Regions from separate parts of the Hathewaya histolytica genome, predicted to be linked through region 2. Evidence: riboswitches for the same ligand, from Rfam matches in the RefSeq annotation. Region 2 holds a riboswitch; the other holds the start of a gene.

Region 1 (11,342 bases), 2.1 Mb from region 2:
TTACACCTCCCACTGTTATGAATAGCCATTGTTTTAAGTTTTTGCAGAGATGTTTTAATTATTCAACCTTATGTTAAAAATATCTCTGTAAACATAATTAATTTTACAGCTTATTTGTTTTTTATAATTATTTTAAAGGGTATAATATACGTATTATTATTTAATGCTGATTATAGTATAAGATAAATTATTATTTATTGTAAATTAATTTTTGTATCTTAATTTAAGGAGGGGAATTATGTCTTATAAAATATTTGTAGTAGAAGATGATGAGAATATTGGCAGTTTGCTTTGTGAATATATGAATAGGTATGGTTATGAGTCTGTTTTGGTTAAGGATTTTAATAATGTATTAGAGGAATTTAAAGAGGTAAATCCAAGTTTAGTTTTAATGGATATAAATCTGCCAAAATTTGATGGGTATTTTTGGTGTACAAAGATTAGACAAATTTCGCTATGTCCTATTATTTTTGTATCTGCTAGGGATAGTGAGATGAATCAAGTTATGGCTATAGAAAGTGGAGCTGATGACTATATAACAAAGCCTTTCTATTATGAGGTCGTTTTAGCTAAGATAAAAGGGCAATTGAGGAGGATTTATGGTGAGTATTCCTTTTCTAATAGAGAAAGGATAGTAGAACTTGAAGGACTTATTTTATATCCAGAAAGACTTGAACTTAAGTTTAAAGATAAAAGCACCCTTTTAAGCAAAAAAGAAACAGAGCTTTTAGAAGCTTTAATTACTATCTATCCTAAAGTTGCAACTAGAGAATCATTACTGGAAAAATTATGGGATGATCAAAACTTCGTAGATGAGAATACTTTAAACGTAAATATTACAAGGATTAGAAAAAAACTTAGTGATGTTTCTATAGAGGGATCTGTTGAGACTGTTAGAGGAGCAGGATATAAGTTTAATATAACTTGGGGGAATTCTTAATGAAATTGTTTTTAAAAGAGCATCTAGGATTAATATTTGTATATATTCTTAACTTTGTACTTATTATGTCCTTGTATTTTATTTTTGATGGCTTTAGTAATTTGAAAAACTTATATTATTTTATATTTTTAAGTTTATTTATTTTTATAGTATATATGAGTATTCATTATTTTAAAAATAAGAGTATATATAGAATTTTAAATAGGAAAAAAGTTAATTCTTTTGAAGAGATTCTAGACAGTTTTGATAATTCTTATTTAGGAAAGCATATGAATATCTTTGTAGAAGAACTTTATAGTATATATCAGTATAACTTACATTCTAATATAAAGAAGCAAAAAGAACATTTAGATTTTATAAATCGGTGGGTTCATCAAATGAAGACACCTATTGCTGTGATAAATTTAGTATTACAACAATATCAAGGGGAACAACATACAGAGGAGATAAAATCTGAAGTAGATAAACTCCAAAGAGGGCTTGATATAGCACTTTATAATGCAAGACTAGAGAGTTTTGAGCATGATTTTAGTATTAAAGAATTTAATTTAGGTGTAATCATCAAAGATACAGTGAATTCTCTAAAAAGATATTTTATAAATAGCAGAATATTTCCAAGGATAGATATTGAGGAAGGCTTAATAGTAAAATCTGATAGGAAATGGATAAGGTTCATTTTAGAGCAGATCATCATAAATGCAATAAAGTATTCTAAGGATAAAGGAAATTATGTTTTAATAAAGTCCTATAGGGACGATAATAAAGTTATAGTAGAGATAAAAGATGAAGGAATTGGTATAACGAGGAAGGATATAAGAAGAATATTTGAGCCTTTTTATACTGGAGAGAATGGAAGGGTTTTGGGGGAGTCTACAGGTATGGGACTTTATCTTGTCCGTGAAGTTATAAGAAAGTTAGATCATAACATAGAAGTGCACTCTGAGGAGAATGAAGGAACTACCGTTAATATAATATTTTAAATATTAGAGTTAGAAGTTAATAGAATAAGGTGAATTTATGAGTTTAATAGAATTAAGAAATATATATAAAATTTATGGTAGCAGAAAGGGACATATTGCGTTAAAGGATATAAATATAAGTATTGATGAAGGTGAATTTATATCTATCATGGGGCCATCTGGAAGTGGAAAGACTACATTGATTAATATCCTATCTATCAATTTAAAGCCTTCTGCAGGAGAATTGATTATTGGTGGTAGAAATTGTATAGAACTTAATTCCCTAGCATTATCTAACCTAAAGAAAGATAAGTTATCTTTTATATTTCAAGATTTTAAGCTAATTAACACATTAACAGTAAAGGAAAATTTAATATTTCCTAAGATATTAAGAGGAGAAAAGAGTCTTGAAATAAATGAATGTGATATGAGGAGCATAAGAAAACTAGGCATAGAAAATATTCTTCATAAATATATAGATGAAATATCAGGAGGACAGGTACAGAAAGTTGCTATAGCAAGAGCTATTATTAGTAATTCTGATATAGTTTTTGCAGATGAACCTACTAGTAAATTAGATTCTATGTCTATGAAAAGAGTTATAGAAGTGTTTAAAAGTATAAATAGACAGGAGGGAAGAACTATATTTATGGTAACTCATGATCCTTTAGCGGCAAGCTACTCAGATAGAGTACTATTTTTAAGGGATGGAGAAATTTATAATGAAATATATAAGGGAAAAGACCATAAAGAATTTTATGAAAGTATTTTAGATGTTATTTCTTTCCTCGGAGGAAATTTATATGAATTTTAATTATACTATGGTTAAAAAGACTTTAAGGACCTTAAAAACCTATTATATATATTTAATTAGTGAAATATTTTCTATTGCTACATTCTTTATATTTTTCTCTATAGAGAATCATCCTTCTCTTAAAGAAGCTCCTTATGAACAAATTGCTGGAAGAATAGCTACATACAGAATACTTTTATATATTTTTAGTATTATATTTATTATTTCGTCCTTTATTGTGTTTATATATTGGCGGAGAAAAGAATTTAATATTATTAAGGTTTTAGGCTTTAGTAAGAAGGAATTAACTAAAATGATTTTTATAGAAAGCCTGATAATGAGTATTATAAGTATGGTTCTTGGAATAATTTTAGGCATAGCATTATTAAAGTTTTTCCTTATCATTTTAGATGGTATTATAAAAACTAATAATTTGAATTTTTATATATCTATATATAACGTTTATTACACTATAATAATGTATAGTTATGTATTCGTGTTATTACCTGTTATTTGTTATAAATTAATCGATAAATTTAAAAAGAAAATCTTACTTTATAAGAACAGGAAACAAAAAAATTTTTCTATACTTTTAATAATTTCATCTATAGGATTTTTCTTATTTATTCTAGAAGTATATTTACTTATAAATATATTTAATGGAAATATGAGATTTTCAGGAGTAATAATTTTATTACTAGTTTGTTTCTCATTAAGAAATTATATTTTCTTTATGTATGTAATAGAACTTACACTTAAGGTCTTAAGTAGCATTAAAAGTATGTACTATAAAAAAGTAAATATTATTGTAATGTCTAGTTTAAAGTCTAAACTTAGAGAAAATACCTTGCTTTTAATGTTTACTACTATGTTCTTATCTATATCTTTCATAATTATGTCGAACTTTTATATTATGAATTTTATATCTAAAAAGTCAGTAGATGTGGAATTTCCATTTACTATAAATTATACAACTAGCAGAAATGAGGTAAATGAGAAATTTATAGACGATATACTAAATAAAAATAGTATAAAGTACTCTAAGGCTGAAGTTAATATTTTTGAAGTTAAAGACTATAACATAATTTCAGTAGAAGATTATAATAATGTGGCATCTATACTTAACTTTCCTAGAATATCTTTAAAAGAGAACGAGGCAGTTCTTTTACCACAGTTTCCGAGGACTTCTAAAGAAGAAAATGCTATGTTAAACAAAGAAATAACTGTAGATAAAGATAGGAAAGTTACAATAATAAGAATTTCTAATGAAAGAATATTTTTTCAAGGATTATATCATAATAATATTGTAATGAATAAGAGCTTAATAAGTGAACTTAATATTAAAGAAAAAGAAACTTTTATAGGATATGAAATAGAAAAGTGGGAGAATTTATATAGAATTGACAGGAAAATAAGAGATGAATATAAAAGTATAAAAAAAACTTTGGGCGAGAGTGTATTTTTAATGTCTAAAATAGAATATTATAGAGAACATAGAGAGGAATCTAATTTAACTTTATATTTAACAATATTTATAAGCTTAATTTTATATTTTGGAGCTATGAGCTTTATACATTTTAAATTTTATTTAGATCTTGAAGATAATAAAGAGAATTATAAGACCATGTTAAGTCTGGGTATGAGTAGTAGAGAAATTAAGTCCATAGTTACAAGAGAAATGTATGTGATATTTTTTCTTCCTTTTATAGTGGCTTCGCTAAATACATTAATAATATTAATATTGACAGAGAATATTTCTTATATATCTATAATTAAAGAATGTGCAATTATATTAGTAGTTTTTTTCATCATAAGTGCTCTATTTTTCTTAGTTTGGAGAATGAAAAATATAGATCTTATATTCTTTGAAAGTGATTAAAAATAAATATTATAAGATAATAATTATTTATTAATAATTATTATTGACAATGCTAATATTATCCTCTATAATATTAAACATAAGATGAGTAAAATATTTGAATTTAGGCAAACTATTTATGGTTAGTAAAGTAGTAGTTATGAATGGAAGGTTAATGTAGTGCGTTAAAACAAAATCATTTTAATCAAAGGAGAGGATTTGAATGGAAAAGAAAAATTTAGAGAGAGAATTAAATGTTTATTTAGCTAATTTAAATGTGTTATATACTAAGTTACATAATTATCACTGGAATGTATCAGGATTAGGATTTTTCGAACTTCACACTCAATATGAAAATTTCTATAACCAAACATCATTAGATTTAGACCAGGTTGCCGAAGTTTTATTATCACTTGGATATACTCCAATGGCTTCAATGAAGGAATATTTAAGTGTTGCAACAATAAAAGAAAGAGAAGCAAAGAAAATATCAACTAAAGACTCTGTAAAAGAAGTTTCAGAGGATTTTAAAGTTATGTTGAAATCTTCTAAGGAAATTTTAGAATTAGCAGAAGAAGAAAAAGTTCAAGCAGTAATTGATATGGCAGCTGCATTTATAGGTAATTATGAAAAAACATTATGGATGTTAAGAGCTTACCTAGATTAATTAATATGTTTCTAAATATATTTTATATAGGTAAATGAAAATAGGTATCCTAAAGTGGATACCTATTTTCATTTGCATATTTTATTTAGATACTTGTATCTCTATTAAAAGTATTTTGTATAAAGCATTATAACCTATGTTTGGTATTATTAATATACATGTGGGTTATACCTCTACACTAGATTCGCTTGTAGTTTCATTTTCATCAGCATTTTCAAAAGACCTATTATATTTTTTTGTAAATGCTACTAAAATGATGATAGCTGCTGTAGCATATAAGACAGAGGTTATATAATAAGCGTAAGAATAACCACCTTCAAGTTTAAATAAAAATGTCTTCGCAAATATACCTGATAGGATAGAACATACACCTGTAGTTACAAATATTATAGAGTTATAAGCTGGTCTATAATCTTTTTCTACAAATTCCATTGGAAGTGAGTTACTTACAGGATAAGCAGCATTCATAAATCCTGATCTTAAGAAGAAAGACATAGTAACAACTGGAGTCATTAGTGGGCCAAATGCCTTACCATTGCATATAAGTAGCATAAATGGAACAGAGGCTAAAGAAAAATATCCAAGGGTTTTAACTTGTCCTATTTTTTTAACTACCCATGGAGAAACTATCATAAATATAACCATTGCACCATATTGTAATGTTGAAATAGTTGATACTGTGGATCGATCTATACCAAGTTTACCTAAGAAAATAGATATATAAGGCATAATTAAAGATGAACCTAATCTTATAAATATAGTATATACGAGGAATAAAATAACGTATTTATTTGCAAATACTTTTATATCAAATTTAGTTTTTTCTTCAGTTTTTTCAACAGTTCTATAGTCTGAAACTTCTTGTTTTATGAATAAAATAGGTAGGAAACATAATACACCTAGAGCCACACACATAAGTAATAAATCTTTATGAGCAAGTAGGTATGCGCTTTTTTGAACGGCTGTAAATTCCGCTATTTTTGTTGTTAATGCTTTTGCCTCATTAAAACTTTTTCCAATTCTGTTTCCAAATCTCCACACTATAACAAGTCCACCAAGTTTAGTGCTTAAAACCATTCCTAGAACATTTAAGTATAAAGCCCTTGAGAAAAACTTTTGTCTGTTTTTACTTGTAGTATAAGCAGTTAAATAAGGTGGTAATGTAGCTTCGAATAAAGAAATCGCAAGCAAGACACCTAATACTGCAACTGTGACTAAAACTTCGTTATTAGAAATGTTAGTAAGTAGAAATGAACCAATGGCTACAATGGCTGAGAAACCTAAAACTATCTTATATCCTAGCTTTGGTACTAGTAATAAAATAATTGCAGCAATAAATGTTCCAAGGCCAAGATAAATTGAGAAGCCAGCAGCAACTGATGCAGAGATTTCTTGTGCATAAGTAGTCATAGCATCATAAGCTATTCCACTTAATGCTCCCGTAAAGAAGAATGTGATTATAAAGAGCCAACTGTTTCTGGTAAGTCTCCTTATATTTTGTTCATTTGACATAGAATCACCCCATATTCATTTTAGTATTCTAATAACTGTTATATACCTATATAATATTACCCTAATTTAAACATCATAACTAAAAAGTGAACAGTTTAGAGATTTATTGAATAAGAACCATTGTATAGCTATAAGGATAATATTTACCATAAAAATTATACAGTAAAAGCTAACCAGTATCAAGAAAAAATTATCATAATTTGTAATAAATTATATTTATTTATATAGACGTTTAAATTTAGAGAAAAAATATATAACCTACTGCTATGTATAACAGTAGGTTATATAAGAATTTGTATTTTTTATTTTAGAAAGCTGGAATAATACTTCCTTTATATTTGTCCTCTAAGAATTTTTTAACTTCTGGTGAATTTAGTGCTTTTGATAAGGCTTTAATTTTAGGATTTTCTTTATCCTCTTTTCTTACGGCTAGTATATTAGCAAAAGGAGAATCTTTTCCTTCTATAAAAAGAGCATCTTTTGCTGGAGTCAATCCTGCCTCTAGGGCATAATTTGTATTTATAATTGCAATATCAACATCTTCTAAAGAACGAGGAAGCTGAGGTGCTTCTAATTCTTTTATTTCATAGTTACCTTTATTTTCTTCAATATCCTTTACAGTTGGATTATCTACGTTTTTTAATTTAATAAGACCAGACTTTTCTAGAAGTTTTAAAGATCTTCCACCATTAGTTGGATCATTAGGTATAGCAATTGAAGATTTTTCTTTTAGTTCTTTTAAATTTTTTATATTTTTAGAATATATACCAAGGGGTTCAAGATGAACTTTTACTGTGTAATCAATATCATATCCCTTTTCTTTAACTGAGTCGTTTAGAAATGGAATGTGTTGAAAAAAGTTTGCATCTATAGATTTTTCATTTAGTGCTCTATTAGGAATTACGTAGTCTGTAAACTCTACTATTTTTAATTTATAACCTTCCTTCTCTAGCACAGGAGCTGCTGCTTCTAGTATTTCTTTATGTGGAACTGGACTTGCTCCAACCTTAATTTCCTTATTATTTTTTGATACACTAGAACTTCCACAAGCAGCTAGTGTAAATATTAAAGTTATTGACAAAATAAAGCTTAGTATCTTTTTCATTTTAATCTCTCCTTAGGTTTTTAGTTATTATATTTTTGATATGGTTTAAACAGTTTGTCTTTTGGATAAAGTATCACCAATAAACTGAATAAGTTGTACTAAGATAATTAATATTATTATGGTTACAATCATCACATCTGTTTTAAATCTATGGTAGCCATATCGTATGGCTAAATCTCCAAGTCCCTTTGCGCCTATAGCACCTGCCATGGCTGAATATCCAACAAGGTTTATAACAGTCAGGGTAATTCCTCTTATGATAGAAGGTAGAGATTCTTTTAGGAGTACACTAAAAATGATTTGAAAATTATTACACCCAAAAGATTGAGCCGCCTCTATTAATCCTTTAGGAACCTCTTTTAAAGAAGAATAGATTACTCTTGTTGCAAAGGGGAATGCCCCTATGGTTAGAGGAATAATGGCTGCAGAGGTACCTATACTTGTCCCTATTATAAATTTAGTAAGAGGTATAATTGCAATCATTAAAATTATAAAAGGGAAAGAACGAAGTATATTTACTACAAAATCTAAAGTTTTATAGATAAAGGAGTTTTCTTTGATTCCATTTTTTTCTGTTAAAAATAGAGTTATTGCAGCAATGAATCCTAAAATTATTGAAAATAAGCTAGAGAAAAAAACCATATATACAGTTTCCCATAGTGCTAATAGATACTCATTTATCATTCTAAATCACCTCACATAAAATAGATTTTTCATTTAAATAGTTTAAAATCTCTTTTTTATTTTTTTCATTTGTGTTTATAATTAGGTTTCCTAAAATATCATTTCTAAATTGTTCTAATTTACCAAATACTATAGAGAAGTCTATATTCAGATCCCTTGCCATGCTGCTTATAATACTGTTGCTACTTACATTATTACTAAAATATAGTTTTATATTTATACCAGTGGTAGGTAGTATACTTAAGTCCTCATCTAAGAATTCTTTTAATACAGGATTTGGGTAGAGGAATAAATCCTGTACATTGCTATGAGATATTAGATTACCACTATTTAAAAGAGCTACCTTGGTGCAAAGCTCTTTTACAACTTCCATTTCATGAGTTACAAGTACTATAGTTATATTTAGTTTTTCATTTATTTCTTTTAAAAGTCTCAATATAGATTTTGTAGTTTTTGGATCTAAAGCAGAAGTTGCCTCGTCACATAGAAGAATCTTTGGCTCTAGAGCTAGAGCTCTTGCAATGGCAACTCTTTGTTTTTCACCACCACTTAAGGAACTTATATTACTGTATAGTTTATCTTCAAGGTGAACAAGCTTTATTAAACTTTTAACTTTTTCATCTATAGCTTTTTTGTTATAGCCCCATGTTTCTATGGGAAAGGCTATATTTTTATATACATTTCTAGAATTTAAAAGATTAAATCCTTGAAATATCATGCCCATATTACGTCTAAGAGTTCTTAAATTATTTAAGTTTAGGGATTTTACTTCATTCTCGTCTATTTTTATAGAGCCATTTTCATAAGTTTCAAGTCCATTAAGACATCTTAGTAGAGTAGATTTACCAGCACCACTATGGCCTACAATACCTAGTATTTCTCCTTCTTCTACATCAAAAGATATATTTTTAAGAACTACTTTATTATTAAAGTTTTTGTTCAAATCTTTAATTTCTATTATTTTGTTTTTAATATTCATATTGTCACTCCTTCATATTAGTTTTAAAAAAATTAAAAAGCCTGAGAACAATCTCAGGCTTTACCTAAATTGTCCCATCTATCAGCTTAACGCTGCAGGAATTAGCACCGTATACAAATAATTGTATTGGTTGCTGGGCTTCATAGGGCCAGTCCCTCCACCTCTCTTGATAAGAAATACATATTAATTTTTGTAATAAATAATAATTATTTCTGTAAAATAAAAAATAGCCTTAAGGATTTCCTTAGGCTATGATAACCGAATTTAATCCTCATCTACCAGCATAATGCTGCAGGAATTAGCACCTGGTATAGAATATACTATACTGGTTGCCGGGTTTCATAGGGCCTGTCCCTCCACCACTCTTGATAAGTAATATTGAATTGTAAAAAAGTTTAACATATTAAAATGTAATTGTCAATACAAGAATATAAAAAAGTTATAAACTTTTAAACTAAGTATAAAATAGAACTTTTAAATAAACCTGTAGTAATTATTTATTAAGCTATGTAATAGCTATTTTAAATTAATTGACTGTAAAATTATGACATGATAATATGTTAACATGATAGAGGGCTTAATATATAAATTATAGTTCTCACATGAATTTTGATTATAAAAAAACCTATATTATTATTTTAAATATTTAATATAAAAATTATGCGAAATTTAGTATGTTTTACTATGCCATAAAATCTATTGAATTATAAATATAAGTTAAGTAATAATATATAAATAAGATTATATATTGTTGTTAATTTGGTGTTTAATATAATTAATGTCCATAAGTTTATGATGAAAATAAAAGTATATATAGATATTAATTTTATTTGGAGGAGAGTAAATGGAATTAAATGAACAAGAGATAAGGGCTGCAAGAAAGAACGAGCATATATCAAACTTTTTAAAAATGGAGAAGCATTCTAAAGATTACTTTAAGGATATAAATCTTTTTCATAATGCTCTTCCGGATATTAATTTTGAAGAGATAGATACCTCTTATGAGTTTTTAAACAAAAAAATATCATTACCTTTTATGATTAATGCAATTACCGGAGGAACAGAAGATACTAAAGTTATAAATAAGAATCTTGCAACACTGGCTAGAAAGTTTAATATACCCATGGCAGTGGGGTCTCAAACTGTAGCTTTGAAGGATAAGAGGAGCAGGGATTCTTTTACTATAGTTAGAGATATTATAGGTGATGGTGTAGTTATTTCTAATTTAAGTGCTACATCGCCATATGAAAATGTACTTAAAGTTATAGAAATGGTAGATGCAGATGCTGTTCAACTTCATTTAAATGTAGCACAGGAAATTTGCATGCCAGAGGGAGATAGGGAATTCAAAGGAATTCTTAAGAATATTGAAAATATAATAAAAAATATAAGTAAACCTGTAATTGTCAAAGAAGTTGGATTTGGAATAAGCTATGAAGCTGCAAAGAAATTATCAGAAATAGGTGTTAAGTACATAGATGTAGGAGGCAAAGGGGGAACTAATTTCATAGAGATAGAGAATATGAGAAATCTTGTTTTTGACTATTCAGAGTTTTTCTCTTGGGGAATACCAACTCCACAATCTTTAGTACTATGTAAGAAAGCAGATTATAATTTTAAATTAATTGCAAGTGGTGGAATAAGTAAGGCAGAGCATATTGTCAAATCATTAATTTTAGGGGCAGAAATTGCAGGTGTTAGTGGGAAGATATTAAGAACATTAAAATTGAAAGGCATCTATGAAGCTGAAAAAGAAATAGAGGGATTGGCTCATAAGATTAGGGTTCTGATGCTCTTGTTGGGTTGTAAAAATATAGAACAATTAAAAAATCTTAATTATATTTA
Region 2 (11,342 bases):
TCCATCCATATACATAAAGAAGTTATGACCTAAAAGCTCCATCTGTAACATAGCTTCTTCTGAAGACATAGGCTTCATTGCAAACTTCTTTGTCTTAACTATCTTAGGTTCTTCTTTAGGATGCTTTTCTTCCTTTATGAAAGAAAAAGCTAAACTTTCGCCTTGTAACTTTCTTTGCAACTTAGTTTTCTGTTTTCTTATTTGTCTTTCTATTTTATCTAGTACTAAGTCTACTGACTTATACATATCTTCACTTTCTTCTTCTGCTCTTAAAATTCCACCTTTAAAAGGAATCGTTAATTCAAAATTGTGAAGTTCTTTTTGAACACTTAACACTGAATGAGCTTCCACTTCTTGTTTAAAATACTTATCTAGCTTCAACAACTTATTAGAAATCACTTCTTTAAGTGCTTCTGTAATCTCAATATTTTTGCCAGTGAATTTAACTTTCATAAACTCAGCCCCTCTCACATATTAAGAGTTTTGTTAAATGCTTAGTTGAATTTAGTTGTTCAACTGTTGCCTTGTATATATTTTATAATGAGCATATAAAAATAACAATGATTTAAAAAGAAATTCACATAATATTAAATAAATTTACACACTACCTTCTTAAAATTGCGTACTTTCTTTAACTTTATTATCTTATATGAATGGATGAATTATATAAACATATATGATATAATTATATACTGTGGGGTATTTTAGATTAACCTATATTTCTAGCTACAGTAAGCAGTATTACTTCTTTAGCTCCACTCTGTTTTAACACCTCATTACAGTTATATATTGTAGCCCCTGTAGTTATAACATCATCTATAAGTAAAATCCTTTTATCTTCAATGTTATATTTTTTATTAAAGAAAAACATGTCTCTTACATTTTCCCATCGTTCTTTTTCACTTAACCCTATTTGATCTTTAGTTCCATCTTTTTTTAAAAGTAACTTCTTTTTTTCTATTTTTAACTTCCTAGATGTATAATGTGCTAAAACTTCACTTTGATTATATCCACGTCTTTTCTTTCTACTCTTGCTGCTTGGCACAAAAGTTATAATATCTATATTTATATTGTTTTTAACTATAAAGTTATAAATTAATCCACTTAAAAATTCAGCGGATTTAAAATCATTTTTATATTTCATTTTTAAAATTAATGTTTTTATAGTATTAGAGTAATAAGCACAACTATAACACTTAAAGTTATAATCATGCTTATTAATCTCAAAATAGCTATGACATAATATTAAATTTTTTAAACAAGTATCACAAAGAAGTTCCTCATTATATAATGTTTTATCACAGCATAAGCATAAGTCACTTCTATAGTAAACTAAATCTAAGATACAATTTAAAATATATTTAAGCATATTTATATTATCCTCTATTATAAATATATTATAAAAGCCTATATTCTAAATATATCCAATTTTTATTTTTCTATTCTCTTAACCTTAAAAATCTTCCATTATACTACATATCCTCCACCTAAGTGATGAATATCTCTCAAAACTTCTATCATTTTTCACCATAAAGCTTAATGCTTTCTCTTGACCAACTAAAACTGCCATCTTTTTTGCCCTTGTAATTCCAGTATACAATAAGTTTTTATTCATAAGCATAGGTGGTCCCATAAACATAGGTATAATAACAACTGGAAATTCACTTCCTTGACTTTTATGAATGGTTATTGCATACGCAAGGTTAAGTTCATCCAAAAATACATTATCATATTTAACACGCTTTTCATCATCAAATAAAACAATAAGATTTTCGCTATCATCTATATCTGTTATATAGCCTATATCACCGTTGTATACTCCAATACCTTCTTCACTATTATCTATTTTAGTCCATTTCATAGAGTAGTTATTCTTAATCTGCATAACTTTATCCCCTACTCTAAAAATAGTATCTCTAAATTCTTTTTCTTTCTTATTTTTACTTTCTTTATTTAATATACTTTGTAAACTCTTATTTAAATTTTCTACGCCTAATATCCCTTTTCTTGTAGGTGATAATATTTGTATGTCTCGAATATTATTCCAGTTTTCATTAAACTTAGGAAGTCTTTCAGAAATCAAGTCTAAAATAGTCTTAATAACATTCTCCATTTCACCGCATCTTAAAAAGTAAAAGTCATTATTCTTTTTATTTATTATAGGCATTTCTCCATTGTTTATTTTATGGGCATTAACTACAATCATACTTTCTTTGCCTTGCCTAAAAATCTCCTTCAATCTAACTACTTTTACACTTTTACTTTCTATTAAATCTCTCAATACATTTCCAGGTCCAACAGAAGGAAGTTGGTCTACATCCCCCACTATGATTACCCTAGTTCCTAGGGATACAGCTTTTAAGAGATTATTCATAAGCATAATATCTATCATAGATGCTTCATCTATAATAACTACATTAGATTCCAAAGGTTCTTCTTCACTTTTAAAAAACTGCATATTTGAATCATCATCACTATATCCTATTTCTAAAAGTCTATGTATTGTCTTTGCTTCTCTATTTGTAGCTTCAGTCATCCTTTTTGCAGCTCTACCAGTAGGGGCCCCCATAGTAACAGTCATTCCTGCATTTTCAAAAATTCTAATTATACAATTTATTATTGTGGTTTTACCTGTTCCAGGACCACCAGTTATAATTTCCATACCACTTTCAAAAGCTCCACAAATAGCTTCCTTTTGAGAAGGTGCAAATTTAATGTTATTTTCTTTCTCAAAACTTTTTATTTCCTCTTCCACATCTATATTAATTTTATCATAGGAAGACATGGTTAAACTTAAAACCTTTTTAGTAACAGATAATTCACTATAATAATAAGGAATAGTAAAAACACATTCTACTCCATCAATATTCTCAACCTTTATATTTCCTGAGACCACTACTTCAAAAATATTTTTTTCTATTTCATCTTTATTTACACAAAGAATACTTTCCCCTCTTTTTAAAAGTTCATCCATAGGCATATAGGTATTACCTAACAAACAAAATTCATTTACAACATACTTAATACCACTTTTTATTCTATATGAGGAATTTTTATCAAGGCCCAAATTTAAGGCTATTTTATCTGCTGTTTTAAAGCCCATACCCGATATATCCTCTACCATTTTATATGGATTTTGTTTTAAAATTTCTATAGCATTAGTACCATACTTATTATATATTTTCACACATTGATTAGCAGTTATACCATAGGGTTGAAGAAATATCATTATATTTCTTACTTCCCTCTGCCTTGAATAAGATTCATATATAAGTTTTATCTTTTTTTCACCTATACCCTCGATTTCTTTTAACCTATCTATATCATTATCTAAAATATCTAAAGTTTCTTCTTTAAAATGATCTATAATCTTTCTTGCTGTGACAGGTCCTATACCAGATATTATTCCTGAAGATAGATATTTTTCTATGCCTATAAGAGTCTTTGGTACTATCTCCTCACAAGATAACACTTTTAACTGTTTCCCAAAGGTAGGATGGGAAGACCACTCCCCTTTAATTTTTAAATTTTGTCCTTCTACCAGAAAAGGAATTGTTCCTACTATAGTTATTTCATCTTTACTATTTTTTAGTTCCTTTATTTTGGCTACAGTATACCCATTTTCCTCATTTTTGAATATTATACTTTGTACTATACCTATCATTTCTAACATAGAATCTCTCCCATTATTTTTTAAACACTTAAATTATAACATATAAAAGAAATCTTCAATAATATAAAATAAAAAACACGGATACACTTAAAGTATGTCCGTGTTTAATTTCTTTAACTTAATATAACTAAATATATTTCTTTATTTCATCAACCTTATCTAAGTGTTCCCATGGAAGGTCTACATCTGTTCTTCCAAAATGTCCGTACGCCGCTGTTTGTCTGTATATAGGTCTTCTTAAATCTAGTTCTTTTATAATAGCAGCTGGTCTTAAATCGAAAACTTTATTTACTATTTCTACAATTTTATCGTTCTCAATTTTACCAGTTCCAAATGTCTCTACACTTATAGATACTGGTTTAGCAACTCCAATGGCATATGCTAATTGAATTTCCATCTTATCTGCTACTCCTGCTGCAACTAAATTCTTAGCTACCCATCTTGCAGCGTATGCAGCTGATCTATCAACTTTTGTAGCATCCTTTCCTGAGAATGCACCACCACCATGTCTTCCAGCTCCACCATAAGTGTCTACTATTATCTTTCTTCCAGTTAATCCAGAATCCCCTTGCGGACCTCCAATTACAAATCTTCCTGTAGGATTTATAAAATATTTTGTAGTAGAATCCAATAATTCTTGTGGTACTACAACCTTTATTACATTTTCTATTAAGTCCTTTTGTATTTGCTCATGAGTTATTTCTGGAGCATGTTGAGTAGAAATAACTATTGTATCTATTCTAACAGGACCATTTTCGCCATATTCTACAGTGACTTGTGTTTTACCATCTGGTCTTAAATAATCTAAAATACCTTCTTTTCTAACTTGTGATAATCTTAAAGATAATTTGTGAGCAAGAGAAATAGGTAATGGCATATACTCTTCTGTTTCATTAGAAGCGTATCCAAACATCATACCTTGATCTCCAGCACCTATATCTTCTATAGCAGACTTTTCTCCTTCTCTAGCTTCTAGTGCCTCATCTACACCCATAGCTATATCAGAAGATTGTTCATCTATAGATGTTATAACAGAACATGTATCTGCATCAAATCCAAACTTAGCTCTTGTATATCCTATATCTTTAATTGTATTTCTAACAACTTTAGGTATATCAACATAACAATTAGTACTTACTTCTCCTACAACCATTACCATACCTGTAGTTACAACTGTCTCACAAGCTACCCTTCCTTGTGGATCTTTAGATAATATTTCATCCAAAATAGCATCTGAAATTTGGTCACATATTTTATCTGGATGCCCTTCAGTAACTGATTCTGACGTAAATAGTCTTCTCATTTTTAATCCTCCTAATAAAATTTAGCCATTATTTTATAATAAAAAAACCTCTTCCAAAATAAAGAAGAGGTAGCATTTACATGTACACACCTCTTATCTTGCAGAATATTCTGCAGGAATTGGCACCATAATGCTTTTAAGCATCGGTTGCCGGGTTTCATAGGGCCCTTTCCCTCCACCTCTCTTGATAAGAGCATCATATTCGATTTTAATTAAATGTTATCATGGAATTAAAAAAATGTCAATAAGAATTTATATTCATAAATCTATCTAATAATTTAAATTTATACTTAATTTTCACTACTACAAATATAGTATATAAAAGTAAAAGGACATACAACGTATGTCCTTTTGGTGGATGAAGATGGATTCGAACCATCGAAGCGAAACGCAACAGATTTACAGTCTGCCCCCTTTGGCCACTCGGGAACTCATCCAAGTATTCTATTATCAACATACATTTAAACATATTAGCTTTAATAAAATAATATATTACCATGTAATGTTAAAAGCTATTTAATTTTAAATTAAAATGGTGGATGAGGATGGATTCGAACCATCGAAGCGAGACGCAACAGATTTACAGTCTGCCCCCTTTGGCCACTCGGGAACTCATCCGAATATATGGAGCTGGCAATAGGACTTGAACCTACAACCTGCTGATTACAAGTCAGCTGCTCTACCAATTGAGCCATGCCAGCATATATAATTTTAATTTAAATTGGTGGATGAGGATGGATTCGAACCATCGAAGCGAGACGCAACAGATTTACAGTCTGCCCCCTTTGGCCACTCGGGAACTCATCCAATTTAAAAGCATTTTGTCGTGTTTTCCGACAAGGATTAGTATACATTTTTATTAACATTATTTCAAATATAATTAACTTCATATTTTAGAATTATATTCTTATTTCTTATTATTACTCATTTTATCTCTAATATACATATAATTTTATTCAAAATTCATTTTGTTTAGTATATATTCATACATTTTCCTATATTTATATATAGTATAATTTAATTTTTATTAGCTGGGGGTATGCATATTGTGTAAAGAATACATAAACTATAAAGAACCTTTAGGATACTATAAAATCGCAAATTCAATATTAAAATATATAGACGAGGATACAATGTTAATATGTATAGGAACAGATAAATGCATTGGTGATTCTTTTGGTCCTATAGTTGGAAGCTTACTAAAACAAAAAAAGTTTCCCTTACCAGTCTTCGGAACTCTAAATAATCCTATTCATGCCTTAAACATAAAAAATAGATTAGAAGAATTAAAAAAAGCTTATCCCAATAAAAAAATTATAGGTATAGATGCATGTCTTGGAGAAGAACAATATATAGGAAGTATTGCTATTAGAAACCATCCAATTTATCCTGGAAAAGGCGTTGGGAAATCACTTCCCGAAGTAGGTACTGCATCTATTGTCGGCATAGTTGATGTTAGTGAAAAAAATCAATTATTTTCTGCGAGAAATATACGCCTAAACTTCATATATAATATGGCTATTTTTTTATGCGATGCATTAATCCATTCCTATTATTTATATAGTTTACAAGCAAATAAAAAAATACAAGCTTAACATAGCTTGTATTTTTTTATTTATGACTTTAAGATTTTCCTAAATAATCTAAATACTTACCAGTTCCTAAAGCAACACAAGATACACTTTCTTCTGCTACATAAACTGGAACTTTGGTATGTTCTTGTACCAATTTATCTAAACCATTTAATAAAGCTCCGCCGCCAGTCATTACAATACCTTTATCAGCTATATCTGAAGCCAATTCTGGTGGTGTTTTTTCAAGCACTGAATGAGCACATTCAGCTATAGCTGAAACTGCCTCACTTAGAGCTTCTCTCATTTCGCTGGAAGTTACTTCAATATTTTTAGGTAAACCAGTTATCAAGTCCCTACCTCTTATCTCCATCTTTTTTTCCTCTACTTCATATGCACAACCAATATTAACTTTTAAGTCTTCAGCAGTTCTTTCTCCAATCATAAGCTTGTGCGTCTTTCTTATGTACTTAATTATAGCCTCATCAAACTCATCACCTGCAACCTTGATAGATTGTCTAACAACCATACCACCTAAAGAAATAACAGCAATATCAGTTGTTCCTCCTCCAATATCTATAACCATATTACCACTAGCTTTAGATATATCAAGTCCTGCTCCTATAGCTGCTGCAACAGGTTCTTCAATAAGTTCAATCATTTTAGCTCCTGCCATCCTTGCAGCATCCTTAACAGCTCTTCTTTCTACTTCTGTAGCTTCACAAGGAACACAAACTGCGACCCTTGGAGATGATGATTTTTTTCTACCACAAGCTTTACGTATAAAATGCTTAAGCATCTTTTCTGTCATATCGTAGTCAGATATAACTCCATCTTTTAATGGTCTTATAGCTACTATATTCCCTGGTGTTCTACCAATCATCTGTCTAGCTTCTTCACCAACTGCTAGTACCCTATCATTTGTTTTGTCAATTGCAACCACTGAAGGCTCTTTTAAAATTACACCTTTTCCCTTTATGTAGACTAAAACTGTAGCCGTACCTAAATCTATGCCCATATCAGTTCCCATTCCAAAAAAAAACATAGTTTTCACTCCTGCTCTTTGGTATATTAGTTTTAACAGTTAATATTTCTATATGAATAATCAAAATTCCTCTTTATAAAGATATTTTTTTTATCTTTTATTTTATTTTTTTCTAAAAAGTGAATTTATATAATATATTTAAAATAATATCATATCTTTATAAACTTTTTATAAATTTTTTATAAACTTTGGATAAATTATTATACCATAACAGTTTTGCATATGAAATAGGGATTTAGCTAATACTTTTATACTTTAATTGAGTCGCCTTTCCACCACGTATATGTCTCTCTGACTTATTCACTTCTAAAATATACTTAGCTTCGTCTGCAATTTGAGGATTAATTTTAGGTAATCTTTCAGTCATATCTTTGTGTATAGTACTTTTACTTACTCCAAATACTTTTGCAGTTTTTCTTATAGTTGATTTCGATTCTATTATATATTTAGCAACTTCTAAAACTCTTTCCTCTATATAATCCTTCAACAATAATACCTCCTTAAAATAACTTTAATATTATAAAATAGCCACTTTGCAAAAAAGCGGCTATTTTATTTGAAAGACTATTTTATAAATTTAGCTGGGTTTATATACTTATTTTCATAGTCTAAATCTTTAAAATTGCCATTTCCTTGTAACATAGCAAAATGTAAATGTCCTGCTTCTTTCTTATCATCACTTTTAGAAGCTCTTAATGTAGTATTTCCTACTTTTCCTATTTCTTGTCCTTGTTTTACTTTGTCACCTTTTTTAACAGAAAGTTTTCCATCTAAGTTAGAATAGATTGTTTTGAATCCGTTTTTATGATCAACTACAACCATATATCCATTTCCTTTTGGATTATCTCCTATAGTTTCAATAACTCCATTTGCCGCAACTTTTACAGAAGTTCCAATCTTAGCTGCTATATTTACACCAAGATTTGTTTTATATGTTTTAGTCTTCTCGTCACTAAATTCTTGTGATAATACTGGAACTTCAGAATATTCTTGTAGTACTTTACCCTCTACAGGCTTTGTAAACTTCATATCCACATTGTTGGATACTGATGCAGTATTGCCTTTTGAGTTTAACTTCTTACCACTTTTATAAACCTTAACATCAGGTTTTTCTTTATTATTTTGAGCTACTTTATTTTTTTCTCTTTCTACTAACAGTGCATTATCCGGTTTATCACTTTTTGTTTTAGTATCTTTACTAACTATATTCTTAGTAGCCTCTTTCTTGTTTGTTGCAACTTTCCTTGAATTAATTGTTATAGCTGCAATTGCAGCAACTATACATAAGGAAACAAATAGAATTACGTAAAAACTCTCTTTCTTTAGAAATTTTCCAAAGCTTCTTTGTGAATCATGAGTATTATTTGCTTTATTATCCATTAATAAGCACCTCCTGTTAGTAATTTTGTCCATTAAAACGTAAATAATACATGTTTAGAATAAAAATATTTATATATATTTATATTTATTATTAGACATAATGTGACAATATGTTATTTGGTCAAAAAAATATCCTAAAAGTTTATTGATAGCTATAAGGCTTTACCAATAAAAACTTTTAGGATCTTAAATAGTTTACTATTTATATTTTAACTTTGTTATACTAGTACCACTATAATAATGGTTTAATATCTCATTATATTTTTTACCCTCTTTTGCCATGACACTTGCTCCCCATTGACTCATACCAACACCATGTCCATACCCTTTGCAAGAAAATTTAATATGATTTCCTTGAAAACTTACTTTAAAATTCGAAGAAGTAAGTCCCATTATACTTCTTACAACTTTTCCTGTAGTAACTGTATTTCCTATTTTAATTTGTGATATACTTCCGGCATTACTCCTACTAATAATTTGTATATTTTGTTCAATATTATTACTGTCTATTTTTAAATTAGGAAACTTTGTTTTCATTGAATTTATAAATTCATTTTTTGAAAAACTAAACTCCTTCTTAAATTTAGGTGCTATTTCTTCTCCTGGACTTTCAACACTTTTCAAATACGGGGCACCCTTTGCAAATACATCCTCTGAGTTTTCTGTATTTCCGCTACTCACGGCAAAATAATATGGATTCATAACTAACTCATCGTTATAACTTAGCACTTCCCCCTTTGTGTCTTTTACCGCTTGTTCAACTTTTTTATATAACTCAAGTCTTTGAGATTTAGGCCAAGAATTTAGCCTTTTTTCTTTATTTATGTATGCCTGACAGTGAACAGTATCACAAAGGTCAGCATTTTGGTTAAGATTACACCCTCCTTTAAATATGCTTTTTAAATGTGCTACCGTATATGTTCTCGCTGCAACTGCTTGTGCTTTTAAAGCCTCTTCCCCAAAATTAGCTGGCATTTCCGCCGAAACTACCCCAATAATATAATCTTCAATATCTAACTGAACCACCTTTTTATCCTTTGATAAATATATATTAACTTTGGAATCTATTTTATTTTTTAATATTTCTTTCTTTTCATTTTTCTCATCTTTTGAATTGGTACTTTTGCTTTCAACCTTAGGAACACTCTCATTTTTCTGAACTACTTTACTATCATTTCCCTTATTTTTACCCATTATGGTTACTGAAAGTATTATTATAAATAAATTAAATATAATAAATCCTACTAATATATCTTTTAATTTAAAGGATACAATTACCTTTCTCATTTTATCACCTCTTGTGAAAAATTATATGTTATATAGAATATTTTATTATAGAATATTTTATTTATTCCTAATTATTTCAAGTTCAAATAATAATATATAAAAAAACCTAAAAGAAAATTTTATAAATAAGTTTCTTTTAGGTAAAAGTTTAATTTTATTCTTTTATTCTTTTAATATCTGCGCCTAACTCCTTAAATCTTTTTTCTATATCTACATAACCTCTATCTATATGATAGACATCCGATATCTTAGTCTCACCCTCTGCTATAAGACCTGCTAATATCATTGCTGCACCAGCTCTGAGATCTGTAGCCTTTACTTCCGCACCTGTTAATTTATCTACCCCTTGTATTATAGCACTTCTTCCATCTATCTTTATATTAGCACCCATCCTACTTAGTTCAGCTGCATGCATAAATCTATTTTCAAAAATTGTTTCTGTTATAACACTGGTTCCTCTAATTACACTTAATAATGAAGTTATTTGAGATTGCATATCTGTAGGGAATCCAGGGTATGGCATAGTCTTAATATTCGTAGGTGTAAGAATTCTCCTACCATCCACTTTCATAGTATCCCCTTTAATTAAAATATCCACTCCCATTTCCCTAAGCTTCGCTATTACGGGTTTTAAATGTTCTTCCTTTATACCTTTTATGTTAATTAAACTATTCGTAATAGCAGCCGCTATCATAAAAGTTCCCGCTTCTATTCTGTCATATATGGGCGTGTATTCTATTCCTTTTAATTCTTTTACTCCTGCAATTTTTATTGTATCAGTTCCTACTCCTTCAATTTTGGCACCCATTTTTATTAAACAATTAGCTAAGTCTTCTATTTCAGGCTCTTCGGCACAATTTCCTATAATTGTATCACCTTCTGCTAAGGTAGCTGCCATCATAATATTTTCTGTTGCACCTACTGAGGGAAAATCTAAATATATATTAGATCCTACTAATTTTCTAGCCTTAGCTTCTACATATCCATGTCCTATATTTATATCTGCTCCTAAAGCTGCTAACCCCTTTAAATGTAAGTCGATAGGTCTTGTACCAATATTACATCCTCCTGGTAATGAAAGTT

What was found. A riboswitch is a leader RNA that binds a small molecule or an ion and turns the genes downstream of it on or off. The one in region 2 is predicted to bind S-adenosylmethionine.
Region 1: another riboswitch for S-adenosylmethionine. It lies ahead of FGL08_RS00755 (methionine ABC transporter ATP-binding protein); the one in region 2 lies ahead of metK (methionine adenosyltransferase).

The regions. Positions count from the first base shown of each region.
Region 1 covers NZ_LR590481.1:141,311-152,652, forward strand. The annotation lists gene FGL08_RS00715 (response regulator transcription factor) at 239-940, shown strand; gene FGL08_RS00720 (sensor histidine kinase) at 940-1,920, shown strand; gene FGL08_RS00725 (ABC transporter ATP-binding protein) at 1,958-2,713, shown strand; gene FGL08_RS00730 (FtsX-like permease family protein) at 2,703-4,571, shown strand; gene FGL08_RS00735 (Dps family protein) at 4,774-5,217, shown strand; gene FGL08_RS00740 (MFS transporter) at 5,383-6,729, opposite strand; gene FGL08_RS00745 (MetQ/NlpA family ABC transporter substrate-binding protein) at 7,037-7,834, opposite strand; gene FGL08_RS00750 (methionine ABC transporter permease) at 7,880-8,518, opposite strand; gene FGL08_RS00755 (methionine ABC transporter ATP-binding protein) at 8,520-9,479, opposite strand; SAM riboswitch class I at 9,569-9,673, opposite strand; SAM riboswitch class I at 9,766-9,872, opposite strand; gene fni (type 2 isopentenyl-diphosphate Delta-isomerase) at 10,342-11,342, shown strand, end outside.
Region 2 covers NZ_LR590481.1:2,241,157-2,252,498, forward strand. The annotation lists gene hpf (ribosome hibernation-promoting factor, HPF/YfiA family) at 1-453, opposite strand, end outside; gene FGL08_RS10760 (ComF family protein) at 710-1,369, opposite strand; gene recD2 (SF1B family DNA helicase RecD2) at 1,454-3,673, opposite strand; gene metK (methionine adenosyltransferase) at 3,801-4,976, opposite strand; SAM riboswitch class I at 5,067-5,170, opposite strand; tRNA gene FGL08_RS10775 (tRNA-Tyr) at 5,329-5,413, opposite strand; tRNA gene FGL08_RS10780 (tRNA-Tyr) at 5,510-5,594, opposite strand; tRNA gene FGL08_RS10785 (tRNA-Thr) at 5,602-5,677, opposite strand; tRNA gene FGL08_RS10790 (tRNA-Tyr) at 5,699-5,783, opposite strand; gene yyaC (spore protease YyaC) at 6,023-6,571, shown strand; gene FGL08_RS10800 (rod shape-determining protein) at 6,600-7,592, opposite strand; gene spoIIID (sporulation transcriptional regulator SpoIIID) at 7,828-8,079, opposite strand; gene FGL08_RS10810 (M23 family metallopeptidase) at 8,157-8,972, opposite strand; gene spoIID (stage II sporulation protein D) at 9,171-10,259, opposite strand; gene murA (UDP-N-acetylglucosamine 1-carboxyvinyltransferase) at 10,414-11,342, opposite strand, start outside.